Regions from separate parts of the Sulfitobacter sp. PR48 genome, predicted to be linked through region 2. Evidence: riboswitches for the same ligand, from Rfam matches in the RefSeq annotation. Region 2 holds a riboswitch; the other holds the start of a gene.
What was found. A riboswitch is a leader RNA that binds a small molecule or an ion and turns the genes downstream of it on or off. The one in region 2 is predicted to bind thiamine pyrophosphate.
Positions count from the first base shown of each region.

Region 1: linked by a shared signal. The riboswitch ahead of thiD (bifunctional hydroxymethylpyrimidine kinase/phosphomethylpyrimidine kinase) and the one ahead of PVW51_RS03745 (thiamine ABC transporter substrate-binding protein) in region 2 are both predicted to bind thiamine pyrophosphate.

Region 1 covers NZ_JARAMM010000005.1:186,028-193,216, forward strand. Annotated here, with positions in the region: gene PVW51_RS08710 (thiamine phosphate synthase) at 1-587, opposite strand, end outside; gene PVW51_RS08715 (thiazole synthase) at 584-1,357, opposite strand; gene thiS (sulfur carrier protein ThiS) at 1,361-1,558, opposite strand; gene PVW51_RS08725 (FAD-dependent oxidoreductase) at 1,542-2,537, opposite strand; gene thiD (bifunctional hydroxymethylpyrimidine kinase/phosphomethylpyrimidine kinase) at 2,534-3,343, opposite strand; TPP riboswitch at 3,402-3,502, opposite strand; gene PVW51_RS08735 (LysR family transcriptional regulator) at 3,624-4,478, opposite strand; gene PVW51_RS08740 (ester cyclase) at 4,573-4,989, shown strand; gene PVW51_RS08745 (SDR family oxidoreductase) at 4,991-6,046, shown strand; gene PVW51_RS08750 (NAD(P)H-binding protein) at 6,077-6,880, opposite strand; gene PVW51_RS08755 (winged helix-turn-helix transcriptional regulator) at 6,952-7,189, shown strand, end outside.
Region 2 covers NZ_JARAMM010000002.1:209,400-216,588, reverse strand. Annotated here, with positions in the region: gene PVW51_RS03750 (thiamine/thiamine pyrophosphate ABC transporter permease ThiP) at 1-575, opposite strand, end outside; gene PVW51_RS03745 (thiamine ABC transporter substrate-binding protein) at 551-1,534, opposite strand; TPP riboswitch at 1,569-1,668, opposite strand; gene aroC (chorismate synthase) at 1,760-3,091, shown strand; gene PVW51_RS03735 (DMT family transporter) at 3,099-4,034, shown strand; gene cobO (cob(I)yrinic acid a,c-diamide adenosyltransferase) at 4,055-4,651, shown strand; gene PVW51_RS03725 (SDR family NAD(P)-dependent oxidoreductase) at 4,651-5,424, shown strand; gene PVW51_RS03720 (alkaline phosphatase D family protein) at 5,471-7,024, opposite strand.

The DNA of each region.
Region 1 (7,189 bases), on a different contig from region 2:
GCCCTCAACCAGGCGCGGACACGCTCCTCGGGGTTTTCGTTCAAGGTGATGTCGGTGACAGCGGCGACCACATCGGCGCCTGCCTCGAATGCCCCCGGCGCGCGGTCGACCGACATGCCGCCGATTGCGATCAAGGGTGTCTTCCCGATCAGCCCGCGCCAGGTGGTCAGCTTTGCAAGACCCTGTTCATGCCATTTCATTTTCTTCAGGATCGTCGGATAGATCGGACCCAGGGCGATGTAATCAGGGGCCAGCGCCATCGCGCGCGCCAGCTCTGCCCTGTCATGGGTGCTGATCCCCAGCCGCAGCTTTGCGGCGCGGATGGCAGCCATGTCTGCGTCATCCAGGTCTTCCTGCCCCAGGTGGATGTAATCGCAACCGGCATCAATTGCGGCCTGCCAGTAATCGTTGACGATCAAGGTGCAGCCATGCGCCACGCAGATCCGTTTCGCACGCTGGATATGGTCGCCTATCACATCCGGCGCTGCGTCCTTGATCCGCAATTGCACCAGTTTGATGCCAAGCGGAACAAGCCGTTCAATCCAATCCGCACTGTCGAAAATCGGACAAAAGCGATCCAATGTCATTCGAGGAACGCCTTTCCGATCACCGGGGTCGACGGGGCCGCCATGTCGCGCGGGCCCATCGGGTCGGCGGCATGGGCCAGCTGTCCGGCCCGGATCGCACTTGCAAAAGCCTCTGCCATGGCGGCGGGGTCACCTGCCTTGGCCACGGCTGTGTTCAGCAGAACAGCGTCAAAGCCCATCTCCATCGCGGCGGCTGCATGGGACGGCAGGCCAAGGCCCGCATCAATGACCAATGGCACATCCGGGAAATGGGCTCGCATGGCGCGCAGGCCAAAGACATTGTTCAGCCCGAGCCCCGACCCGATCGGCGCACCCCATGGCATCAGCACCTCGCAACCCGCGTGCAGCAGCCTGTCGGCCACGACCAGATCCTCCGTGGTATAGGGAAACACCTGAAACCCGTCCTCGGACAGAATGCGCGCGGCTTCGACAAGGCCAAAGACATCGGGCTGCAAGGTGTCTTCTTCGCCAATGACTTCCAGCTTGATCCACCTGGTATCAAACACTTCACGCGCCATATGTGCAGTTGTCACCGCCTCTTTGACACTGTGGCACCCGGCGGTATTGGGCAGGATGTGCACACCGAGCTGGCGAATGAGCTGCCAGAAGTCCTGACCGGCGCGGTCCTGACCGCTTTCACGACGCAAGGATACGGTCGCCACGCCGGCGCCGCTGCGTTTGAAGGCATCCGCCAGGATTGCAGGGGACGGATATTGTGCGGTCCCCAGCATCAGGCCATTGGGCAATGTCGTGCCGTAAAATTCCGACATGGCCTAGCCCCCCTGCATCGGGGCAAGGACCTCAACCGCATCGCCCGGCGAAAGCGCATGATCCGGGCGGGCCGGTGCGGGCACAAATTCGCCGTTTACGGCAGTGGCAACTTTGGCATCGCCAAAGCCTTCGGCCAAAAGCAGATCGGCCAGGGTCGCAACCTGCGCGTCGATCGGGGCTCCGTTAAGCAGCAGTTTCATCCATCACCTCAGGCGTTTTGTTGTCAATGATCAGATCGGCCACCATCCGCGCCAGCGCCGGGGCCAGAAGAAAGCCGTGCCGGAACAGGCCGTTGGCCCGGATCAGGTTTCCGTTGCGCCGGATGCGCGGCAGGTTGTCGGGAAAGGCAGGACGGCTATCAACGCCGATTTCCAGCACCTCGGCCTCCCCGAAGGCGGGGTTCAGCGCATAGGCGGCGCTGAGCAATTCCAGCAAGGCACGTGCGGTAACATACTTGCCTGCCTGCCCTTCGATCATCGTCGCACCCAGCATGAAAACACCGTCGCCACGGGGCACCAGATACAGCGGAACCCGGGGATGCAGCAGGCGGATCGGGCGCGATATGCTGACATCGGGGCAGGACAGAACCAGCATTTCGCCTTTGACACCACGCAGGTCACACAGTCTGTCCCTGGCCTGATATCCCCGGCAATCAATGGTCAGACCGCGTTGTGCATATCTGTCGGGGTCGGCATCTTCCTGAACAAATACCGCACCATCCGCCAGGAGACTGGCGCGCAATCGGGCAAGTGCGCGGCGGGGGGCAAGATGGGCCTCGCTCTCAAAGAACAATCCTTTGGTAAATCTTCCGCCCAGATCGGGTTCCAGGTCTGAAATCTCTGCTCCGCTCACATGGCGAAAACCCGTGGTGCGCCGGGCGAAGCGGGCAAGATCGGCTGTGTCGCGCATCGACGATACGACAAGCGAGCCGCACCGGTGGACCGCGCCGGTCTTGGCCTCCCACCAGTCTGCGGCTTCGCGTCCCAGCCTGACAACGGGTTCCTCGGCGCTTTCGCCTTCGCAGAACGGGGCAAGCATGCCGCCCGCCCACCAGGAACAGGCATGGGGGCCAATATCCTTGTGCCGGTCCACCAAGACCACACCGACCCCGCAATCCAGCAGTGTCCGCGCGACGCAAAGACCGGCAACGCCGCCCCCTATGATCGTGACTTCGGTCATTTCCATTGACCATGGAAGTGATGAACGGGGCCATGACCCTTTCCGATGTGCAGGGTATCGGCGGCCCTGATCGCCGCATGAAGATATCCGTGCGCCGCTTTCACGGCATCCTCAAGGTCGCGCCCCTGTGCAAGATAGGCTGCAATCGCGGCGGAATAGGTGCATCCCGTGCCATGGGTGTTGCGCGTGTCGATCCGGGGCGCGGCAAACGTCGCGACCAGGCCGCTTTCATTGACCAGCACATCGGTGCAGATGCCGCCAATGCTATGCCCGCCTTTCATCAATACGTTCCTTGGCCCCAACCCGACCAGCCGTTGCCCTTGTTGCACCATCTCTTCGAGCGTTGTGGCGGCGGTTGTGCCCAGCAACCGCGCGGCCTCCGGCAAATTCGGGGTGAGCAGGCCAGCCTGCGGCAGGATCTGCGTGATCAGGGCCGTCACGGCGGCATCCTGCAACAGCGCATCACCCGATTTTGCGATCATCACCGGATCAACGACACTCAACCCGTCGAACAAAGCCAGGCGTTCCGCGGTGGCCGCAACGATCGGTACGGAGAACAACATCCCCAGTTTGATCACATCGACATCCAGATCCGACAGGACCGCGTCGATCTGCGCGGCAACAACATCGGCGGGGATCTCATGCACCGCTGTCACGCCTGTTGTGTTCTGGGCGGTCACCGCGGTGATGACACTCGCGCCATAGGCCCCGGTTGCCGAGATCGCCTTGATGTCCGCCTGAATGCCAGCCCCGCCGCCACTGTCAGAGCCGGCAATGGTCAGGACAATCGGTGTGTGGTTCGTCACGGGCACGTCTCCAGGGTACGGGCGTGCCAACGCAAGAATGAGTTTTGTGCGATCTGTTTCGCACAATCTACCCGTTCCCTACGCCGGTATGACCCGGATCAGGTTCGACGGGTCGGTGCATGCACCTCTCAGCCCGGATGGGCCCCCCGACGGATGATTTCGTTATCGCTTCGTCGTCGCTGACGGGCGAAGCAATGCAATTCTGTGACATGGGTAGGACAGGATGTCGCGAACTTCAACAGCCGATTTTCCGGCCCCTCAGATCGCCGCGCACGGCACTTCAGCGCCCGCGCGCACCGGCCCGAAGCAACGTATCGCGCAGCACATCGAAAAACGCGCGCAGGTGGGGCTGGCGCAGGGTCTGGGGGCGGGTGACCAGAAACACATCCATCGGCGGCAGGTCTGCCGCGCCGAAAGGCTGCACCAGACCCGCCGCCAGCAGATCAGGCAGAACCGCCGCACCGTATCCGCTGGCGCAGGCCTGAAGCTGGGCCGAAAAGGAGGAGACCCGGAAACGCGAGGATACAAAGCCTGCTGCCCGTGCCGCGCGCAGATGGGGGGTCTGATCAAAGGGCGGCGAAAGGTCGATCATCGCGGCATCGCCCGGCCCGGCATTGGCAGGCAGGCGGCTGGCATATTCGGCCGCGCAATAGACGCCATAGGAAAGCGACGCGACCTTGTTGTAAATCAGCGATGGTTCGCCCAGGTGAATGGTGCGGACCGCGATATCGACACTGCCGCGCGCGACCTTTGTCAGGGTCGCATCCACCAAAAGATCGACACTGCATCGCGGATGCAGATCGATATAGCGGTCTATTGCCTGCGTCAGCACGGGCACGAAGCCGTCGCCTGCTGTGACCGTCACACCGCCGGACAATTCGCCGTTGCTGCTGACGGTCTGTTGCTGCAGATCGCGTTCAAGCCGCTCTGCGGTGGCGGTCAAAGCGGCCCCCCTTGCGGTCAGGCGCAGGCCCTCGACGCTGCGCTCGACCACGGGTTCGCCGATCTCTTCCTCCAGCCGGGTGATGCGCCGCGACAGAGTCGAGGCCGCCATGCCCAGAACCTGGCCTGCCTGCAGGAAACTGCCCCGCCGCGAGATGGCCAGAAGTACGCGAAGATCATCCCAATCGGTCATGGTTCATTTTGCATGCACGCAAAACGATTGTCCATTGCTGTGTGTTCTTGGAATGCGCTGCCCGTCGTAGATTGGACCGGCAAAGGAGACACAGATGCAAATCCCATTCAACTTTACCGACCGCGCCACCAAGGCATTCAACACACGTGACCTTGACGCGCTGCTTGCCTTGATGTCGGAAGATTTCCACTTCGTCGATCCGATGACCGAAACCCGTGGCCGCGAGGAGACCCGCATACGCGAACAGGCCTTGTTCGATGCCTTTCCCGATGTGAAGGTCCAGATGTCACCCATTGTCTGGAACAACCGGCATCTGGCAATGACCGCCGAGTTCACCGGCACCTTCACAGGGCCTTTCGCCATGGGGGGTCACATGATCCAGCCAAGCGGTAAGCCCTTCCGGTTCCGCTTTGCCGGGTTCTTCACCTTCAACGATGAACATGCGACCCACGAAGAGGTGTTTTACGACCGTATTGCCCTGATGCAGGCCCTTGGCCAGGACCTGGGCTGAGATGGTGGGACGCGACACAAAAGTTGCCTTCGTCACCGGGGCGACCGGGCTCTTGGGCAACAATCTGGTCCGCGCGCTGCTGGCAGAGGGGGTTCAGGTGCGGGGTCTGGCCCGCTCGGCCGGGAAGGCGCGGCAGCAATTCGGGGCGTTGGAGGGGCTCGACATCATCGAAGGCGACATGCAGGACATACCGGGGTTCGCCGGGGCCCTGGCAGGCTGCGACACGCTGTTCCACACCGCGGCCTATTTCCGCGACAGCTACTACGGGGGCAGGCACTGGGAGATGCTGAAGGCGATCAACGTCGATGCAACCGGCCAGCTTCTGACGGCGGCGCATGAGGCCGGTATCCGCCAGATCGTGCATACCAGTTCCATTGCCGTGGTGGACGGCAAAAAGGGACAGGTGGTGGACGAAACCATGAAACGGCCCGCCAAGGGTGCGGATGATTATTACCGGTCCAAGATCCTGTCGGACCAGATTGTCATGGCACATCTGGAGAAACATGCCGACACTTTCGGCGTTTTCGTCATGCCCGGCTGGATGCACGGACCGGGTGACCGGGGGCCAACTGCGGCAGGGCAATTCACCCTGGACTTCATGCAGGGCAAGCTGCCCGGCATCCCGCCTGCCACCTTTGCCTTTGTCGATGCGCGCGACGTGGCCCAGGCCGAGATCCGCGCGCTGCGGCAAGGCCGCAGGGGCGAGCATTATCTGGCCGCCGGGCGACATGTGGCGATGGCAGAGCTGATGCAGCTTTACGAAAAGACCACCGGCGTCGCCGCGCCAAAGCGGCGGATTCCGGCAGCCGCCCTCTGGCTGATCGCGGGCATGCAGGAGGGCGTGGCCCGCCTGACCGGCCGCCCGGCCCTGCTGAGCCTCGCTGCGGTGCGCAACATGCGCAAGGAATTTGACCACAGCCGTTTTGATCCGGCCAAGTCGCGCTCGGAACTGGGGCTGTCGTTCCGCCCGATGGCGCAGACCATTGCCGACGAAGTCGCCTGGTACCGGGACAATGGCATGTTGCCTGCCGGTTCCGGGCGCGCGCGCCGGGCATGAACGGGCGCACCCGGAACACGGCTGTTTCGCTCAGGGCTGGGCCATCGCCTGCGCCACCGCGCTGGCAATTGTCAAAGCGTCCTGCGGCTCTGCCACCAACTCAACAAGATCGGTGTTTTCGACCGCAAGGTATCCGGCGGTTGCGGCGGAGGCGATGGACATCAGCATCGGGGCCTGGAAGGGGAGCAACGGCATCTGCCCAAGCAGTTCCCGCTCTGCCTCGAATGTATTCGGGACATATGGAACACCGAGGGTCCCGGCGATGTCCGCCGCCGAAATCGCCGACGTCCCGGCAAGCTCGTAGCTGCGGCCGACATGGGCATCCGGCGCCTTGAGCACGCTCACCGCAGCGGCGGCCAGATCGTTGCGCGCAACGGCAGAGATGCCCCCGTTCCCGAATGGCGTGGTGATCTTCCCGCCGCGCGGAGCCACAAGCGCACCGACCAGTTCGGCGTAAAGTCCGTTGCGCAGAATGGTCCATTTCATCCCGCTGGCCTGCAGCGCGCGCTCGGTCCAGCGGTGCGCCAGTGCAAAGCCGAGATGCGCGCCACTCGCGTGCAGACTGCTGTAGATGACATGGCCGACACCCTGCGCACGCGCCGCTTCCATCACGGCGCCGTGACGGCGCATGACGACATCGTCCTCGGCATAGCCGGCCGAGGTCAGGAAAAGCGTGTCGACGCCGGAAAAATCCAATGTTTCGGGGTGGTCGAAATCCATTTGCCTGTCGGCCTCCGGCGCGCGACTTGCGGTCCGCAGGTCCAAACCTGCCTCACTGGCCTGGTGTGCAATTTGCGAGGCGAGTTGCCCCGAACTGCCGGTAATCAATATCATGATGCTTCCTTTCCGTGTTGGTTCCCGGCTAACCTAGGGAGGCCATCAGGGGCACGTAAGGAGGCACTTGGATGTCGGTTACGAACACGGTTGTGCGCAGGGCATCGTTGGAATCCTGCGGGTCGGACGACCACGAAGATTGCGGGCTGGAGCTGATCCTGGTCCGGTTGGGCGAGCAATGGACGGTCAGGGTCCTGGCGGAACTGGCAGGCGGACCGCTGCGCTACCGGGTGCTTGAACGGGCGCTGGATGGCATTTCCCAGCGGATGCTGACCCTGACCCTGCGGCGCCTGGAACGTGACGGCCATC
Region 2 (7,189 bases):
GCAAAGGCCCCCGGCACGACCTGGCGCAGCAGCGGCCATTCCAGCGTTCGCGCCACGGCGCGGGGGCTCAGATCAAGCTGCGCCACCAGCCGGAATCGCTCTGCCGGGATGGATTGCCACCCCTGCAGCAGCAGCCGCGTGGCGAGGGGCAGGTTGAAAAAGACATGCGCCAGCACCACACCGTGCAACCCATAGATCGACAGTTCCGGCAGGCCCATGGCACCAAGCACGGTATTCAGCATGCCATTCCGGCCAAACACCGCCAGCAAGCCGATCACGGCGACAATCACCGGCAGGATAAAGGGCACCCCCAGCAGCATCACCAACATGCCATGCCCGAAGAACTGCCGCCGCGCCAGTGCCCGCGCAAGCGGCACCGCCAGCACAACGGAAAACCCGGCAGACAGCAGCGCTTGCATGACCGTGAACCGGATCGCGGCACCGTCGCCGGGGCCAAATCCCCCCGGTTCCGCACGCGAGACAATCCCGACACAGGCCGCCAGCACAACCGCCACCGTCAAACCGGCGGCGGTCATGCCCGCAATGCGCGTTACTGGGTCAGCGCGCTGCGCCATGCCTCGATCGCTTTCTCCTGCACGGCGGCGGCTTCGGTCTCATCGTAGAACAGCACCTTTTCCGGCAGATCCAGCTTGGCCCAGCCGTCCGGCCACTGGTCCTGCGGCAGGGCCGAGGGCAGCGACCAGTTGGCGGCCGGGATCAGTTTCTGGAAGGTTTCGGACATCACGAAGCCCATGAACTGATCCGCCAGTTCCGGCACATCCGTATCTGCCACCTTGGCCACGGTTTCGACCATGAAATAATGCCCCTCCGGAAAGAGCGCGGCATGTTTGGTAAAGTCTTCCTCGGCAAACATGTGATAGGCGGGCGAAGTGGTATAGCTCAGCACCATGTCCGCCTCACCATCGGTGAACATCCCGTAGGAGGTCGACCAATCCTTCGTCACCGTCAGGATTTTCGGTGCCAGCTTGCCCCAGGCTTCCTGCGCCTTGTCGCCATAAACCGCCTCGACCCACAGCACCAGCGCGAGGCCGGAAATGGATGTGCGCGGGTCCTGGATCACGATCTTGACGTCATCAGGCATGTTCAGCAGATCGTCGAAGGTCGCGGGCGGGTTTTCCATGCGCGTGTCATCAAAGACAAAGGCGGTATGCCCGTAGTTGAAGGGCAGGAACACATCATCCGTCCATTCGATCGGCAGCGTCAGCGCGCTGTTGTCCTGACCGTGCGGCGCAAAAAGCCCGGTTGCCCGCGCCTTGGCCGTCACGTCCGAGGTCAGGCCGATCACCACATCTGCCTTGGTCCGCTTGCCCTCCAGCAGCAGGCGCGGCAGCAGATCGCCGGTCGAGAATTGCAGATCGCAATCGCAGATCTTTTCAAATTCCGCCTCGATGACCGGGCCGGGGCCCCATTCGGATGTGAAATAATCGCCGGCATAGACTGTCAGCACAGGCGTCTCGGCCTGCGCGGCGGTTGCGGCAAGTGTCGCTAAAGCAGCAAAAGTGAGATGTCTCATGGCATCCTCCATCATGCGGCGTCAGAAAGCGTTGGATGGATGTCCAGACCTTCCCTCCGCCGGTGTTAACCGGTTCAGGTTCAACGGGTCAGCTTGCGCAATCTCAGCCCGATTGGGCCCCCCGAGGTGCATCAAGAGCTAGGACGCTCTTACCCGACTTGCAAGGCGAAATCCCTTGAGGCCCCTTTGCACGCCCGGTAACAGGGTCAGCAAAGGAGCGTCCCTATGTCGATCAACAGCTTTGGCCACCTTTTTCGTGTCACCACATGGGGCGAAAGCCACGGGCCCGCGCTTGGCGCCACGGTTGACGGCTGCCCCCCCGGCGTGCCGGTGGATGCGGCGATGATCCAGCACTGGCTGGACAAACGGAAACCGGGCCAGAACAAATACACCACCCAGCGCCGCGAGGCGGACGAGGTCCGCATCCTGTCCGGCGTGTTCGAAGGCGTCACGACCGGCACGCCCGTGCAGCTGATGATCGAGAATACCGACCAGCGGTCAAAGGATTACGGCGACATCAAGGACAAGTTCCGCCCGGGCCATGCCGACATCACCTATTTCCAGAAATACGGCGTACGCGACTATCGCGGCGGCGGCCGGTCCTCTGCCCGCGAAACCGCGAGCCGGGTTGCGGCGGGCGGTCTGGCCCGCGAGGCGATCAAGGCAATTGCGCCCCAGGTGCAAATCACCGGCTACATGGTGCAGATGGGCCCGCACAAGATCGACCGCGATGCCTTTGACTGGAACCAGATCGAACAAAACCCCTTCTGGGTGCCCGACGCCAGGGCCGCAAGCGATTGGGCGGAATACCTCGACGGTCTGCGCAAATCGGGCAGCAGCGTCGGCGCGATCATCGAGGTCGTGGCGCGTGGCGTACCCGCGGGCCTTGGTGCGCCGGTCTATGGCAAGCTGGATACCGACCTGGCCGCCGCGATGATGAGCATCAACGCGGTCAAAGGCGTGGAGATCGGCGAGGGCATGTCGGCGGCGATGCTGACCGGCGAGCTGAACGCGGATGAGATATTTGCACCCCCTGCATCCGAAGACATCGTCGAGATCTTTTTCAAAGGTGCCAGACTGGACTCCACGGGAACATATATCATCCGACCTCAGAACGAGAACGACAAGGAACGCTGGTTCAAGGTGAAGGATCTGTTCCATTTCACCGAGGCCGAGGGCGGCATGACGCTTCAGGTCACGCGCAAGGCGCTGAACAAACGCATGATCGCAAATGGCGGCCTGCCGATCGTGAAGCGGGCGGAGCCGAGATATTCTTCCAACCACGCGGGTGGCATCCTCGGCGGGATCAGCACCGGGCAGGACATCGTGGTGCGTTTCGCGGTGAAACCGACCTCCAGCATCCTGACGACGCGCAAGACCATCACCAAGACCGGCGAGGAAACCGAGATCATCACCAAGGGCCGCCACGACCCCTGTGTCGGCATCCGGGCGGTTCCGGTGGGCGAGGCGATGATGGCCTGTGTACTGCTTGACCACATGCTGCTGCACCGGGGACAGGTGGGCGAGAATCGCGGCATCATCGGCCCGGACGCATGAGCCATTCATGAAGGTAGAAGACTTTTCCGAAAGACCCGCGCTCGGGGTTGCACTCAAGATCACCGCAATCTTTCTGTTCACCTGCATGTCGGCGATCATCAAGTCCACCTCGGACGAGATCCCGCCGGGTGAGCAGGTCTTTTTCCGCTCGCTCTTTGCGATCCCGATCATACTGATCTGGCTGGCCCAGCGCGGGCAGTTGAAGATCGGGCTCAAGGCCAGGAACCCCATGGGCCACGTCTGGCGCGGGCTCTTCGGGACCACCGCAATGGGCCTGACCTTTGCCGGGCTCGGCCTGCTGCCCCTGCCCGAAGTCACAGCCATCGGTTTCGCCACGCCGATCTTCACCGTGGTGCTGGCCGCCGTGATGCTGGGCGAGCGCATTCGCCTGCTGCGCATCAGCGCCGTGGCGGTGGGATTGATTGGCGTGGTCATCATCCTGTGGCCCCGCTTTGGCAGTTCACAGCTCGACCATATGGCCACCATCGGCGCCATGCTGATCCTCGGTGCCACGATGATGCGCAGCCTCGTACAGGTGCATCTGCGCCAGCTGGTGCAGAACGAACATACCGCTGCCATCGTCTTCTACTTTTCCGCCACCGCAACCGTGCTATCGCTGCTTACCATGCCCTTTGGCTGGGTGGTCCCGACCAGCCAGACTGCAGCGCTGCTGGTGATGGCAGGGCTGGTGGGCGGTGTTGCCCAGATCCTCGTCACCTCGTCCTACCGCTTTGGATCGGTGTCGATGCTGGCACCCTATGATTATACCTCGATGCTTTTCGCAATTGTTCTGGGCTATGTCATCTTTGGCGAACTGCCCACGATCATGATGCTGGCGGGGGCCGCGCTGGTGATCTGCGCCGGTGTCCTCGTCATCTGGCGCGAACACCAGCTCGGCATGGACCGCAGCAAGGTGCGCGCCGTGTCCGACCCCAAGTCCTGACCCCGTAAAAGGAGAGTGCCATGACCGACCAGTCCCACAAGGAAAAGATGCAGGAGCGTCAGACCGAACAGCGCAAGAAGGTGGCCGAACTGCAGGACCCGGAAATGGGTCTGGTGCTGGTCCATACCGGCGCGGGCAAGGGCAAGTCGTCATCCGCCTTCGGCGTGGTCCTGCGGGCGCTGGGATGGAAACAGCGCGTTGGTGTTGTCCAGTTCATCAAGGGCAAGTGGAAAACCGGCGAGCGACTGTTCTTTGACCGTTTGGGCGGCGTCGACTGGCACACCATGGGCGAAGGCTTCACCTGGGATACGCAAGACAAGGAACGCGACATCGCCGCCGCTCAGGCCGCCTTTGCCAAGGCGCGCGAGATGATGGAAAGCGGCGACTACGATCTGGTTGTGCTGGACGAGATCAACATCGCCATGCGCTATGAATACCTGTCGGTCGAACAGGTCATCGCAGGGCTGGAGGCGCGCGACAAGCGCACCGGCGTGATCCTGACCGGGCGCGACGCCAAGCCGGAGCTGTGCGAATACGCCGATCTGGTCACCGAAATGACCGAGGTGAAACACCCCTTCAAGGCCGGGATCAAGGCGCAGAAGGGCGTCGATTTCTGATGCCCGCAGAGCAGAGCAAGGCCCAGAAGGTTGCGCTGGTTACCGGCGCTGCACGGGGAATCGGGCTGGCCACCGCAAGGCTCTTCATCGAAGAGGGCTGGCTGGTCGCGACATTGGACCGCGATGCGGACGCATTGCAAAAGGCAGCCGCCGACCTTGGACAGGCGGCCAGCGCCTTTGTCTGCGACGTGTCGGACCCTGGCGCCGTGGACCGGACCGTCGCGGATGTGCTGTCGCGTTTCGGGCGGATCGACGCGCTGGTGAACAACGCGGGCGTGGCCGATTTCGGCCCGATCGAACAGACCGATTTCGCCCGGTGGCGCCGGGTGATGGAAACCAACCTAGACGGTGTTTTCCTGATGTCGCAGGCGGTCACCCCCGCGCTGAAGGAGTCAAAGGGCACCCTGGTCAACATCGCGTCGATCTCGGGGTTGCGCGCCTCTACCCTTCGGGTCGCCTATGGCACCTCCAAGGCCGCGGTGATCCAGCTGACCAAACAGCAGGCGGCGGAACTGGGTGAATACGGCATCCGCGCCAATTGCGTCTGCCCGGGCCCGGTGCGCACCAAACTGGCGATGGCCGTGCATACCCAGGACATCATCGACGCCTACCATGACGCGATTCCGCTGAACCGCTACGGCACGGAGCGCGAGATCGCCGAAGTCATCGTATTTCTGTGCTCGGAGAAAGCCAGCTATGTCACCGGGCAGGTCATCGCCTCTGACGGCGGTTTCGAAAGCACGGGCGTCGGCCTGCCTGCGCTGCGCAAATAGGGCAGGCCAAACCGGCCCGCCCCATCTGGTATCGCGGATCGAATACTCAGATCGACGCGCCCTTGGGGTCGAGCGTGACCGAGTAAAGCTCGGTGTCTGCGCGGTCCATCAGACGCACCGTCATCTGCTGGGTCTGCGCGTCAATGTCCACGAGGCCAAAGAACTGCAAGCCGGCGCTGGGCGGCAGGTTCACCTGACCCTCTGCGGGGGCTTTCACGAACTTCAGCTCCGGCCCGAAGGTCGCGTCCAGCGCATTCGGCCCGAACGTGCCCGCATGCAGCGGCCCCGAGACGAATTCCCAGAACGGTTCAAAGTCCTGGAACTGCGCTTTGTCGGGGTTGTAGTAATGCGCCGCGGTGTAATGCACGTCAGCGGTGAACCAGACGGTGTTCTGCACCCGCGCATTCTTGATGAAGCGCAGCAGTTCCGCGATTTCCAGCTCGCGACCGCCTGGTGCGCCGTCGTTCTTGTTGGCCACGCCTTCGATCTTTTCGCCATCGGGTACAACCAGACCAATCGGCATGTCGCAGGCGATCACCTTCCAGGTGGCGGTGGAGTTGGTCAGCTCCCGCTTGAGCCATGCCATCTGTTCGGAACCCAGGATCGTGCTGTCCGCGTTGATCTCGCTTTCCTGCGATGCACCGTTCGGGCCACGGTAGCTGCGCAGGTCCAGAAAGAACACGTCGAGCATCGGACCATAGTTGATCTTGCGGTAAACGCGGTTCGGCTCTGCCGGGGTGATCCGCAGCGGCGTCATCTCGTGGAACGCCTGGGCGGCACGGGCCGCCAGGACATGCACGGATTTCTCGGTATAGCGGTCATCGGCGGTCAGGTCCTTGGACGCCGACCAGTTGTTGACGACCTCATGGTCGTCCCACTGCATGAAGGTCGGCACCTGCGCGTTCAATGCACGCACATGTTCGTCCAGCATGTTGTATTTCCACTGGCCGCGATATTCGTCCAGCGTTTCGGCAACCTTGCGCTTTTCATCGGGCAGAACCACGTTCTTCCACTTACCACCGTCGGGCAGGTCGACCTCGTCCTGCATCGGGCCATCGGCATAGATCGTGTCGCCGGAATGCAGGAAGAAATCAGGCGTATGGCGCGCCATCGTCGCATAGGTGCGCATGCCATCCGCGTCGATGCCCCAGCCCTGACCGGCCGTGTCGCCCGACCAGGCAAAACGCACATCACGGCGTGCGGTCGGCGCAGTGCGGAACCGCCCCACCAGGGGTTCGGAGGTCACGTTGAGGTCGGTCAGATCGGCGGCGGTGAACCGGTAAAAGATATCCTGGTCGCTCGGCAGGTCCTGCAGCAACCGCTTGACCGCCATGTCATGCCCCGGCACCGCGTCCATGCTGGGCAGCTGACGTGCATTGGCAAAGCTCTCCGTGGTCGAAACCTCGACCATCACCCGCGAGGGGCGGTCGGTGCGGGTCCAGATCATACCGGAATTCGTGTCCACATCCCCTGACTGAACGCCATGGGTGAATACGGGCCGGGAGGACGCGCGGCTGATTGCGGGCATTGCAAGAGTTGCGGCAAAGGCGGCGGACCCCGCCAGCACGGAGCGGCGGGTGGGGCGCAGGAGTCTGGTCATGGATGGGTTTTCCCTGTCTGGATGAATTCTGCGCCACTCAAACCGCAGTCGCGTAACGGTCTGCCGACAGTTTCGTGACAAGTTTTTCAAGGTTTCATGACAGCAACCGACACATCCGTTCCCACCGGGGTCCCTGCGGGTAACCGCCCTGCACCTGCCGGTTTC